One region of the Vreelandella lionensis genome, then DNA from elsewhere that is predicted to be linked to it. Evidence: predicted binding sites of a transcription regulator. Region 1 holds the regulator's gene; each other region holds the start of a gene.

Region 1 (4,176 bases):
GTTGCGCGCGTCAATGCTCACTGCTAAGTGAGTGCGCTCGCCTTGCTCACGTAGTTCATCAACTAATGAGCCCAGCAGCATGGCGGGTAAATTGTCGATAGCGTAGTAGCCAAGATCCTCTAGCGCTTGTAAGGCGATAGATTTACCGGACCCTGAACGGCCGCTAATGATCACCAGTTGCATAGCGTCTCTCTTGGCTTGCATAGGAGGAAATTATCGCTGCGTGCAGTGGCCACCGCCCATAAAGCCTAGGCGGCTTGTTCGCGAATCTTGGCGGTAATAAGTGCTAAGAGTTCGCGCTGACTATCGGCTTTACGCAACTGCTGACGCGTATGGGCGTCGTTCATAATAGTAGCCACTTGGCCAAGCAGTGCTAGGTGGGTGTCATCTGCCTCTTCTGGTACCAGCAGCACAAACACAAGATCCACCGGGTCGCCATCAATGGCGTCGAAGTCTACTGGCTCAGCAAGCTTTAAAAAGCCAGCAATGGGTGCGCTACAGTGAGGACTGCGAGCGTGGGGGATGGCAACCCCGTTGCCTATCCCCGTACTGCCTAGTCGCTCGCGGCCAATGAGGCGGCTAAACACCTCTTGGCTATCTAGGCTGGGTGTATTTTGGGCGATAAAGGTGCTGAAAAACTCCAGCACCCGTTTTTTGCTGCCCCCGGGAACGTCATAAAGCACGCGCTCCGGGGGGAGGATGGTTTCCAACGTCATTGAGTTAACGCACACCAGCGCCCTGGGCGCGAGCTTGTGCTTTTTCCTTATGTTTAACGAGTTGACGATCGATTTTGTCTGCTAGCGCATCAATAGCGGCATACATGTCGTTATCAAGCGCTTCGGCGTGAAGGTCTGCACCGGCAGCGTGCAGTGTGCAGGCTGCTTGCTGGCGCTCCTTCTCAACAGATAAGGTCACTTGCACCGTGGTAATGTTGTCGTAATGGCGTTCAACGCGTTCCAGCTTTTCGTTAACGTAGTCACGCAAGGCGTCAGTCAGTTCAACGTGATGACCAGTGATGTTTACTTGCATTGACGTGCTCCTTATCCATCGGACTGTACTTCGATTGTAACCCTTTTTACGCTATTGCAAAGCCCTTGCGTTGAGTTTGTTCATACGTACCGTTTAACTAGCGTAAACGACGGCGCTCACTTGACGAGGGAATGCCCATTGACTCCCGGTATTTTGCGACAGTACGCCGTGCAACGCTAATGCCCCCCTCTTCAAGTAGAGTCACCAAGCGGCTATCGGAGAGCGGTTTTCCTGAGGGTTCATCCTGAATCAGCTTTTTGATGCGGGCACGAATGGCTGTGCTGGAGTGGCTGTCGCCGCCGTCTTGGCCGCTTACCTGGCTTGAGAAGAAGTACTTAAGCTCGAAAACGCCCCGCGGCGTGTGAATAAATTTCTGCGTGGTCACACGGGATATGGTGGATTCGTGCATCTCTACCGCTTCAGCAATATCCGCTAAAATCAGCGGTTTCATTGCTTCTTCGCCATGCTCCAGAAAGCCAATTTGGCGTGCAATAATTTCACGCCCAACTCGTAGCAGCGTGTCATTGCGACTCGATAAGCTTTTGATCAGCCAGCGGGCTTCTTGGAGGTGCTCTTTGAGGAACTGGTTGTCTTGGCTTTTGTCTGCGCGTTTGATCAAGCTGGCGTAGTCGGGCTGTATACGCAAGCGTGGTAGTGCTTCTGGATTGAGCTCTAAATGCCAGCCTTCATTGTCATGCCGAACGACTAGGTCGGGGGTGATGTAGCTGTCGTCGGTAACGCCATAGGTGCTCCCAGGGCGTGGGTCAAGGCTGCGAATTAAACGGATGACATCGTCAAGCTGCTCGTCATCAAGGCTTAAACGGCGCTTGAGAAGCCGCATATCGTCTTTGCCTAATGCTTCCAAAAACTGGCGAACCAGCCGTTTGGCGGGCATTAGCAGCGGGGTGTCCTCGGGTAGTGAGGCGAGTTGCAGCATCAGGCATTCACGCAGGTCTCGGGCAAAGACGCCGGTGGGCTCAAATTGCTGCAAGCGCAGCAGGGTATTTTCCACTTCCCGCTGGCTTAAGCTGTCATGGCCTTGGGCTTTTAATCCTTCCCGAATGTCATTAAGCGGCTGGGTGAGATAGCCGTTGGCATCCAGCGCATCAATCAGGCTTTCCGCGATGGCGTATTCTCGCGGGCTAAAGTCTGTCATGGCCAGTTGCCATAGCAGGTGGCCATGTAGGCTTTGTCCAGCGGCTTGGCGCTCGAAGTCGGGGCCTTCACTGCTGCCACCCAGGCTGCCTATGTCTTGATAGGTATCTGACCAGTCACTGTCGACGGAGAGTTCGTTGGGGATGCTCTCGGACCACTCAGCCTCTTGAGGCTCACTGACAGCCTGCTCGCCAAACTCATCTTCTTGCTCAAGCATGGGATTGGCATCTAGCGCTTGCTGAATTTCTTGACGAAGGTCCAGCGTCGATAGCTGAAGCAGGGCGATAGCCTGCTGCAGCTGAGGTGTCATGGTCAGCTGTGTGCCGATACGCAATTGGAGAGAAGCTTTCATGACCATCTGAGAACCACTCGTTAATCAGAAAGCTCCACCCTAGAGCGAGTTATGGCTTGGTGCAAGTGCAATAAGCATGCCACTAAAAGAAATGCTTCTGCAGGTCACTGTTTAAAGGCGGAAATCGGCGCCTAAATAGACATCTCGAACCTTCTGGTTGTTGAGGATTTCCTGGGCGTTTCCACTGGCAATGATGTGACCGTCGCCAACAATGTAGGCAATATCACAAATATCCAGCGTTTCACGAACGTTATGGTCGGTGATCAATACACCAATGTGGCGTTTCTTTAACGCTCGAATGATAGTTTTAATTTCCCCAACGGAAATCGGGTCAACCCCGGCAAAAGGTTCATCCAGCAGGATAAAGGCCGGTTCGGTGGCCAAAGAGCGGGCGATTTCAACACGGCGGCGTTCGCCCCCAGAAAGACTCATGCCTAAGTTGTCGCGTATATGAGTGATGTGAAAATCTTCAAGTAGTAACTCAAGTTGTGCTTCCCGGGCGCTTCGATCAAGCTCTTTGCGTGTCTCTAAAATGGCCATAATGTTGTCGGCCACGGAGAGCTTGCGGAAGATGGAAGCTTCCTGGGGTAGGTAACCAATCCCTGCCATGGCGCGTTCATGCATAGGAGCATGAGTGAGGTCAAGGTCGTCAATGCCTACTTTGCCCGCATCCGATTTGACCAACCCCACAATCATATAAAACGAGGTGGTTTTACCTGCACCATTAGGGCCAAGTAGCCCAACCACGCTACCTTGAGTGATTTCCAGATTAATATCTTTAACCACACGGCGGCGCTTATAGCTCTTCGCTAAATGATGGGCGTAGAGCGTTTTTACTGGTGTGGGTTCTGGGGATGTTGATGCTGCCACGTGGCCACTTCCTATTGTTCGGGCTGAAGGGTCATACGAATACGCTGATTTTCACTGCCGCTAACGTCAGAGCGTGCTTGTACTACTTCTTGATCGATAAAGTACTCTAAACGTCCACCTTGGAAGTGATCTCCTTGCTGGGTCAGCTCAGCTTGGTCAATCAGCTCAACCCGGCGTTCGGAAACGTGATAAATAATCCGACGCGCCCAGCCTTCTATAGGGGTTTCTTGGTCTTCAATTTGGTTACGCAAGTAAGCACGCTCGCCCGTAGCGATGGCGCGAGACAACTCGCCAGCATCGTTACGCTGAATTTCGACACGCTCGCCGCGTAGCTGCATATTGCCTTGGCGAATGTCAACGTTACCGGTGTACACGGCTGTCCCTGCTCGTTGGTCAAGGTCTAACCGGTCGGCCTCCACATGAATAGGCGCTTGGTTTTGTGCCGCTACAGGCAGTGCAATCGTGACAAGCGGCACGGCTAGGGCAAAAAGTGCAGTGCGGATTAGAGCATTCATCGCGACTCCTAAGGGGAACGGGTGGCCGGCGGATGAACGCCGCGCACGTTGTTGGTTAAACGGACTTGGCTGTCATCCAGCCATACATCCATTCGAGAGGCTTCCATACGCTGAGGGGGCTGCTGCAACACTACGTGGGTGTCGCTCCAGGCATGCCGGGTGGTCCCGTCGTAGTTTAATAGTTCGGTATCAAGCTGCCACCCCTCTTCAGGCGCTAGTAGCCGCGCGGAGCCTGCCAATGTTAATGCTTGGGTT
Region 2 (4,176 bases), on a different contig from region 1:
GCCGGGTTAGCCGGGGAATATCTTCGCGGCGCTCGGCAAGGCGCGGTAGATGAACGCGAATCACGTTCAGACGGTGGAACAAGTCTTCACGAAAGCGCCCATCATCTACCAACGACTCTAGGTTCTGGTGGGTTGCCGCGATAATCCGCACATCAACTTTTACCGGGGTATGCCCGCCCACGCGGTAAAACTCGCCGTCGGCCAGCACGCGCAGCAGACGGGTTTGCGTCTCGGCGGGCATATCGCCGATTTCATCCAGAAACAGCGTGCCACCGTTGGCCTGCTCGAAGCGCCCTTGGCGCTGGGCAGCCGCCCCGGTAAACGCGCCTTTCTCATGGCCAAACAGCTCGGACTCTATTAAGTCACGAGGAATTGCCGCCATATTCAAAGCAATAAACGGCTTGCCCGCCCTCGGGCTGTGCTGATGCAGCGCCTGGGCGACACGCTCTTTACCGGTGCCCGACTCACCGTTAATCAGTACCGTAATGTGCGAATGGGAGAGCCGCCCAATGGCGCGAAAGACTTCCTGCATGGCGGGCGCTTCACCGATGATCTCGGCGCTTAGGCCTTCCGGCACGCTCACCGGCCGCTGGCGTTCACGGGCGTGGGCTACCGCACGGCGTACCAGCGCTAGCGCCTCATCCACATCAAACGGCTTGGGCAAGTACTCAAACGCCCCACCCTGATAAGAGGCCACGGCGCTATCTAAATCGGAGTGAGCGGTCATGACAATGACCGGCAGGTCCGGGTGGGCTTCGCGAACCCGTGACATTAAATCCAGCCCATCAATCCCCGGCATGCGAATATCGGTCACCAGCACATCCGGTGGGCTTTCCAGCAGCCGTGCCAGCGCTGTGTCGGCACGCTCAATACACTCGACCTCCAGGTCTGGCTGCGCCAGTGCGCGCTCCAGCACCCAACGGATAGCGCGGTCATCATCGACAATAACCACCCGTGCAACATCGGTACGTGTCGCCTCAGTCATGACGCTTCTCCGGTGCAATTAATAACTAATGGAATCAGTAAACGAAATTCGGTATGTCCAGGTCGTGAGTCGCATTCGATCAATCCTTGATGTTGGTGCAAAATTGACTGAGCAATCGATAGCCCTAGGCCGCTGCCTTCCGCGCGGCCAGACACCATCGGGTAAAAAAGGGTTTCGCGCAGGCTCTCAGGAATACCAGGGCCGTTATCAATCACGCCGACTTCGCTCACTAGCCGGTGCCGCTCGGCGCCTAAAGTGAACTGGCGCCGGGCACGGGTGCGCAGAATCAGCTCCGGTGAGGGGGTCTCTGCATCACTCATGGCCTGAACCGCGTTCCGCGCCACGTTTAATACCGCCTGAATCATTTGCGACTCATCACCGGAAAGATCCGGCAGGCTGGGATCGTAATCGCGGTTGACGGTGACATGGGGATGCTCGGCAATCAGCAGCGCTCGCACTCGCTCCAGCACTTTATGGATATTGACCGGCTCGTGTTTAATGATGCGGTTCGGGCCCAGCATGGAATCAACCAAATCTCGTAAGCGGTCTACTTCTTCGACGATGATATGGGTAAATTCCCGCAGCGCCGGGTCGTCTAAATCACGCTCCAGCAGTTGCGCCGCACCGCGAATGCCGCCTAATGGGTTTTTCACCTCGTGGGCCAAGCCCCGCGCCAGCACCTTAATGGTCTCTTGGCGGGTGGTGAGCGCCTCTTCGCGGGAAATCTGCATCAAGCGGTCTCGCGGCTCGACTTCCAGCAGCAGCTCATCGGCTGAGAGGGGCGTTACCGTATAGTCCACCGTGAGCGGCTCACTATTGAGCGGCGTGATACGTGCTTCCCGCTGGGTATAGGGGTGAAAGGCATCCCGCGCTTTGGCCAATACCTCATCAATACTTTCCCCACCGCCTAGCAAGGTATCTAGGCTAATACCCTGCACACGGCTAAAGCTCACCGCTAGCAGCGCTTCCGCCGCTGGGTTCATCCAGCGGACACGGAGTTCACCGTCGAGCAGTAGCACTGCGGTGGTGAGATGTTCTAATAAGCGCTGATACATGGCGTGTCCTGAAACGTCGCTCTAACAATAGTGTGATGAACAATAGCGTGATGGGATCGTTGAGAGAGGAACTGCAAAAAGCGCGCCAATTAAGCACAAACGGCGGCATGCACGGCTGATGGGCAGCCGGTGTGGGCACAGCGAGCCGTTATAGCGCACTGCCGAACAAATCCAGATACTCCTATGCACCATTGTAGTGCATTGCACTATTCAGCAATAAAAATAGTCACCGGATCGGTGCGGTGTTGAATACGCCCTTGGCTATCCAACAGTTCGGCCTGCAGCTGGTGTTGGCCCGCTGGCAAGCCCGCCAGCCAGAACGCATCGCTATGCAGGGCAGATTGGCTTAGCTCGCCATTCACGAGCAGTTGAATTTGGTGGTCGTCGCGTAGCGGCGGCGAAACCGCCACTTCAACCGGCGTCATATTATTTCGCAGCGAGGCCCCCGCCACTGGGTTAGCAATCGCAAAGCGGTCATAGGGCATAAACGGTTGGCCAGGATTCCCCTTCGCGCGGGGAGACGGAGAAGCAGGCCGAGCAGCGGTAGGCACGCTTGGCAGCGGGGCCAGCGTGATCGCTTTACCACCACGCTCTGGGTTGTCAGTAAACGTCACGTTGCCCTGCGCATCCACCACGCGATACACCGTTTGAGCCTGCGCAGCGCTTACCCACAGGCCCAGCAGCAGCGCAGCCCCTGTGGACAAACCACTTTTTTGACGCAAACGCCATCTACTGATCATTACTTTCTCACCCTTATGTTGCTCCAACAAAAAACCCCGCCGAGGCGGGGTTTTTCAGGCTAATCACACCGCAAGGGTGATGTTAGCACTCTTGTTAAAACGGTGTTTAGCAACCGTTCTTAGCAAGAGTAGTACATGTCGAACTCGATCGGGTGAGTGGTCATGCGAATGCGCTCCACTTCTTCCATCTTCAGCTCGATGTAAGCATCGATCATTTCATCAGTAAATACGCCGCCTTCGGTCAGGAACGCACGGTCAGCATCGAGTGCTTCCAGTGCTTGGTCCAGGCTGTTGGCAACGGTCGGTACGGACTTGCCTTCTTCCGGCGGCAGGTCGTACAGGTTCTTGTCCATGGCATCGCCAGGGTGGATCTTGTTCTTGATACCGTCGATACCCGCCATCAGCATCGCTGAAAACGCCAGGTAGGGGTTAGCAGTCGGATCAGGGAAGCGAGTCTCTACACGCTTGCCTTTCGGGCTAGCGGTGTAAGGAATACGGATAGAAGCAGAACGGTTACGGGCACTGTAGGCCAGCATGACCGGTGCTTCGAAGCCCGGTACCAGACGCTTGTACGAGTTGGTAGAAGCGTTGGTGAAGGCGTTCAGAGCACGAGCGTGCTTGATAACACCACCGATGTAGTACAGTGCCATTTCAGACAGGCCCGCATACTCGTCACCGGCGAACTGGTTTTGGCCATCTTTCCAGAACGACTGGTGTACGTGCATACCAGAACCGTTGTCGCCTACCAGCGGCTTCGGCATGAAGGTAGCGGTTTTGCCGTAAGCGTGCGCCACGTTGTGGATCACGTACTTCATTTCCTGAACTTCGTCAGCTTTCTTCACCAGCGTGTTGAATTTAACGCCGATTTCGTTCTGACCCGCGTTGGCAACTTCGTGGTGGTGAACTTCCACAGTCTGGCCAATCGCTTCCAGGGTGTTACACATTGCGCCACGGATATCGTGGAAGCTATCGACCGGAGGAACCGGGAAGTAGCCGCCTTTCACGCGCGGACGGTGACCCAGGTTGCCGCCTTCTACTTTGTTGTCAGTTGCCCAAGCGCCTTCATCAGACGTGATTTTGTACATAGAGCCCTGGATATCGGACTTCCAGTGCACTTCGTCAAAGATGAAGAATTCCGGCTCTGGGCCGAAGAAGGCGGTGTCGCCCAGACCGGTAGACTGCAGGTAAGCTTCTGCACGCTTAGCGATAGAGCGCGGGTCGCGATCATAGCCCTGCATGGTAGCAGGCTCGATGATGTCGCAACGCAGGATCAGGGTAGCGTCTTCGGTGAAGGGGTCCAGGAAGCCGGTGCCGTCTTCCGGACGCAGGATCATGTCGGATTCATTAATGCCTTTCCAGCCTTCAATAGAAGAGCCGTCAAACATTTGGCCGTTTT
Region 3 (4,176 bases), on a different contig from region 1:
TCTGAGACTGAACCAGCGGCTCCTTCGCTTACCTGAATTTCTAGGTAGCGCACCTGCTGATCATCCGTACGCAGTTTGATTTCATGCAGCGCCCCAGGCGCAAGCGGTTTATTAGGCAGTAGCGTGCTGACAGGCTGGCCAATCAACTGCTCCGCATTAACACCAAAGAGGGCTTCCGCTCCTGGGTTTAGGCCGGTCAGCGTTCCGTCGGCTTGCCAGGTAATCACACCGTCGCGAAGATTGCGTAACATCACTCGGGTGTGGCCTACCGCGCGTTCAAGCGCCGCAGATACGCGGTTGTAGCTTGCTGCAATTTCCCCGACCTCGGTAAATGGGTCGGCATCAATGCGTTGGCGCATATCTCCCTGTTTTTCGTGCTGGCGCATATGCTCCAGAAGCTGATGAAGCTCATTTTGAGCCCCGTGTTCTGCTAGGTTAAGCCCCATTTTTTCCGCATCTTTGGAGACGCGAAGGGGTAAAAAACGCCTCGTGATACGAAATAGCAGCCAAGCAGTCCCAAAACTCCATAGGCCGCACACCACCACGCCCAGTAGTTGCACCGTAAATTGATCAAACCGGCTAAGCGAGGTACCTAATTTATTTAGATCTGCCAGCCAGGGTAGGGCCAGGGTGCCCCATAGGCCTGTCACTAAGTGTGCGGGGATGGCTCCCACCGCATCATCAATGCGCCGTTTTAATAGCCATTCGCTTGCCAGCACCATGAGTACTCCGCTAACGCCTCCCATTAAAAAGGCGGCTGGTAAGGAAAGCGCATGAGCGCCAGCGGTGACGGCGACCAAACCTGCAATTGCGCCGTTAATGGCGTACATCACATCCGCATAGCGGCGCACCCGCCAACCAACCAGCATGGCGGATAAGATGCCGCCTACGGCGCCCAACATGGTATTCGCGATAATGCCAGGCACCGAGCTATTCAATGCCAGCGTGCTACCACCATTAAAGCCGAACCAGCCCAGTACCATAAAAAGGGCACCCAGCATGGCAAGCGGTAAATTTCCAGCAGGAAACGCAGTAGGGGGCTTGTCTACTTGAAAGCGCCCCTCACGAGGGCCTATCACCAGCACAGCGGCTAACGCGACCCAGCCGCCTACGCTATGCACCACGGTGGCCCCGGCAAAATCAATAAACCCCAGCGCCGCTAGCCAGCCTGGCGTTCCGCCCAGCAGGCCGCCCCATGCCCAGTGGCCAAATACCGGGTAAATCAGTAGTGCAATCCAGAAGGCCGTCCATAAATAGCCAAGGAACGGCATCCGCTCGGCGACTGCGCCAGCCACGATGGTAGCTGCCGTTGCGCAAAACATGGCTTGAAAAATAAATACAGTGACAAGCCAGGTGTCGGTCGACTCCAGTTCCCATCCAAACAGTGAGCTACCCATCCAGCCTGATTGGGAAGTTCCAAACATCACCCCAAAACCGACCAGCCAAAAGACACTGACGGCAATGGCAAAATCCGCTAGATTTTTCATAGCGACGTTAATGGCACTTTTTGTTCGTGTGGTGCCCGCTTCCAGGCAAAGAAAACCAGCCTGCATGACGAAAACCAGCGCAGCTGCCCACAGTACCCAAAGCATATCGATGAGTGTTGTATCAAAGCTGTCGGTCATTGGCGTGATCCTTGTGCTGATCTGGTGCAAGGTGAACACTGACATGGTGCATTGTTAGGAAAGATGTCTTCTATTAATGCCGCGCTGTGGCTTCTGTCGCGGAAGGTTTCTGGGGTGTTAAACGCAGTGTTAACTGAGATTAAGCAAATGTTATGCCGTGCTTAGCAAAGTCATCCTTAATTAAGCTTTTTGCGTCATAAAAGACTAAAAAAATGTCTAAAAATAGTGTTTATAACTGTGCAAAAGCTGTTTGATTGGTGATATTTTTCAATATGTTACTTGTGTGATTAACAGCATATGGTTGGGCAAACAATAGAGCGAGAGGAGTGCATCATAATGGCGCGTCAAACGGTGGTTTTAGGAGCAGGCATGGTGGGTGTCAGTATTGCTTGGCAGCTGCAAAAGCGTGGCTATCAAGTAACGCTGGTGGATCGCCGCCAGCCTGGACGCGAAACCTCGTTTGGAAACGCGGGCATTATCCAGCGTGAAGCAGTTAGGCCTTATCCGTTTCCCCGTGATATGAAAACGATATTGAGTGTGCTTCCAAACCGTCGGGTCGATATCCGTTACCGGCCTGCCGGTATGGTCAATGCGGCCTCGCCACTGCTGAGTTACTGGCACCACTCTTCGTCACGGCTCTACAAAAAAATCGTGCCTGAGTACGCCTCGTTAATTCAGCTCTGTTTGGACGCCCACGCGCCGATGATTGAGGCCGCTGGTGCTGAGCATCTAGTGCGTAAGGAAGGGTGGCTTGAAATCTATCGCACGCCGGAAAAGCTCGCTAAGCGAGTTAAAGAGGCTGAAGAAGCCCGCGAGCTTTACGGCGTACAGTTCACCGTTCTTGATCGAGAAGCGCTGAATGAGAAGGAGCCGCAGCTAGGCAATAAAATCATCGGTGCTATTCACTGGCTAGACCCCTGGACAGTCGCTGACCCGGGTGGCTTGGTGGCTGCCTATGCGGCGTCTTTTGAAGCGATGGGCGGACAACTGGTACAAGCGGACATCACTGGTGTCACTCAGCAAAATGATCACTGGAAAGTGACGACCAGTGCGGAGTCGTTTGAGGCTGATCAAGTTGTCATGGCCCTTGGCCCCTGGGCTGGCCAATGGATGAAGCCGCTGGGTTACCACTTCCCCACGTTTGTGAAACGTGGCTACCACATGCACTACGCGACACAGCCAATGGCCAAATTAAACTACTGGTTGATGGACGCCGAGATCGGTTATTTGCTGGCACCGATGAATGCAGGTGTGCGGCTGACGACGGGGGCAGAGCTAGACCGCCTTGAATCTCCCGCGGATGAAGAGCAGCTGGGCGCTGCCGAAAAAGTGGCGCGGACAATTTTCCCGCTAGGTGAGCGAAAAGATAGCGCGGCGTGGAAAGGCGCACGGCCTTGCTTGCCAGATATGAAGCCAGTCATTGGCCCAGCGCCGCGCCATGCGGGTCTATGGTTAGCCTTCGGGCATGGCCATCAGGGCTTTACCCTAGGTCCCGCTACTGGCCAGCTGTTGGTTGATATGATGGAAGAAAAGCCAACAGCAATCGACATGACCCCCTTTCGAGCAGATCGATTTTAAACGGAGCGCCTCACCCTGTTACATAATGGAAAGTGACAAATGTGGCTTAGTCAGGTTGGGTTTGCTACGCTGAATAAGTCACTCAATAGATTGAGGTGCAGTATGGATGTAGCTGCGAGCAATGCAGTTAGTACAGCGCTATATATGAATCAAGCGCAAACCGCTGAACAGGCGCAAATGCAAATGTTCCGACAAGCTCTTGATATGCAGGCTGAGCAAATCACCGAGGTGCTGGCTTCTTCAGATGCTGGTGCTCAGCCAAATTTGTCGCAAGAAGGCAGTGTGGGTACTCAGGTAAACACTTACGCCTAATTCTTGTGGTAAAAGCACTCAAACGCCGACCCTGTCGGCGTTTTTTTATATCTACAGAAAAAGCTCTCTGCACGTGGTGGTATGCCGTTGAAGGCGAGTTGCGTTACCATAGGCACACACAACGCCGAAGGTTTGGCGCTACGTTTTAAGTCATCACGTTGTACCATCTTAGAGAACTCCATGTCTGACGCCCAATTAGCGCGCGAAGCTGAGCTACGCCGTACCTTTGCGATTATTTCGCACCCTGATGCCGGTAAAACCACTATTACAGAAAAGATGCTGCTGTTCGGGAATGCGATTCAGCTAGCGGGTTCTGTGAAAAGTAAACGCAATGATCGTCATGCTACGTCTGACTGGATGAAGATGGAGCAAGAGCGCGGCATCTCGGTGACCACGTCGGTGATGCAGTTCCCCTATGGTGGGCGTATCGTCAACCTACTGGATACGCCGGGGCATGAAGACTTCTCTGAAGACACCTACCGCACGCTGACGGCGGTGGACTCAGCGCTAATGGTCATCGACGGCGCGAAAGGCGTCGAGGATCGCACCATCAAGCTGATGGAAGTGTGTCGTCTGCGCACTACGCCTATCCTCACGTTTATCAACAAAATGGACCGCGATATCCGCGATCCTATTGAAGTGATGGACGAAGTAGAAACGG

The links. The regulator sigma-54, encoded in region 1, starts transcription at its own class of promoters, with help from an activator protein. The targets are predictions, from matches to a motif close to TGGCACNNNNNTTGCTNT.
Region 2: glnL (nitrogen regulation protein NR(II)) is a predicted target of sigma-54. The motif match lies at 2,111-2,128, and genes of this name have one in related genera.
Region 3: amt (ammonium transporter) is a predicted target of sigma-54. The motif match lies at 1,766-1,783, and genes of this name have one in related genera.

Annotation. Positions count from the first base shown of each region.
Region 1 covers NZ_JBITWC010000022.1:59,322-63,497, reverse strand. Annotated here, with positions in the region: gene rapZ (RNase adapter RapZ) at 1-183, opposite strand, end outside; gene ptsN (PTS IIA-like nitrogen regulatory protein PtsN) at 249-716, opposite strand; gene hpf (ribosome hibernation-promoting factor, HPF/YfiA family) at 721-1,029, opposite strand; gene ACIGG6_RS13975 (RNA polymerase factor sigma-54) at 1,127-2,542, opposite strand; gene lptB (LPS export ABC transporter ATP-binding protein) at 2,648-3,406, opposite strand; gene lptA (lipopolysaccharide transport periplasmic protein LptA) at 3,418-3,921, opposite strand; gene lptC (LPS export ABC transporter periplasmic protein LptC) at 3,930-4,176, opposite strand, start outside.
Region 2 covers NZ_JBITWC010000008.1:4,288-8,463, forward strand. Annotated here, with positions in the region: gene ntrC (nitrogen regulation protein NR(I)) at 1-985, opposite strand, end outside; gene glnL (nitrogen regulation protein NR(II)) at 982-2,040, opposite strand; gene ACIGG6_RS06345 (DUF4124 domain-containing protein) at 2,247-2,780, opposite strand; gene glnA (glutamate--ammonia ligase) at 2,900-4,176, opposite strand, start outside.
Region 3 covers NZ_JBITWC010000002.1:85,091-89,266, reverse strand. Annotated here, with positions in the region: gene amt (ammonium transporter) at 1-1,625, opposite strand, end outside; gene ACIGG6_RS01405 (NAD(P)/FAD-dependent oxidoreductase) at 1,962-3,203, shown strand; gene ACIGG6_RS01400 (putative motility protein) at 3,348-3,515, shown strand; gene ACIGG6_RS01395 (peptide chain release factor 3) at 3,696-4,176, shown strand, end outside.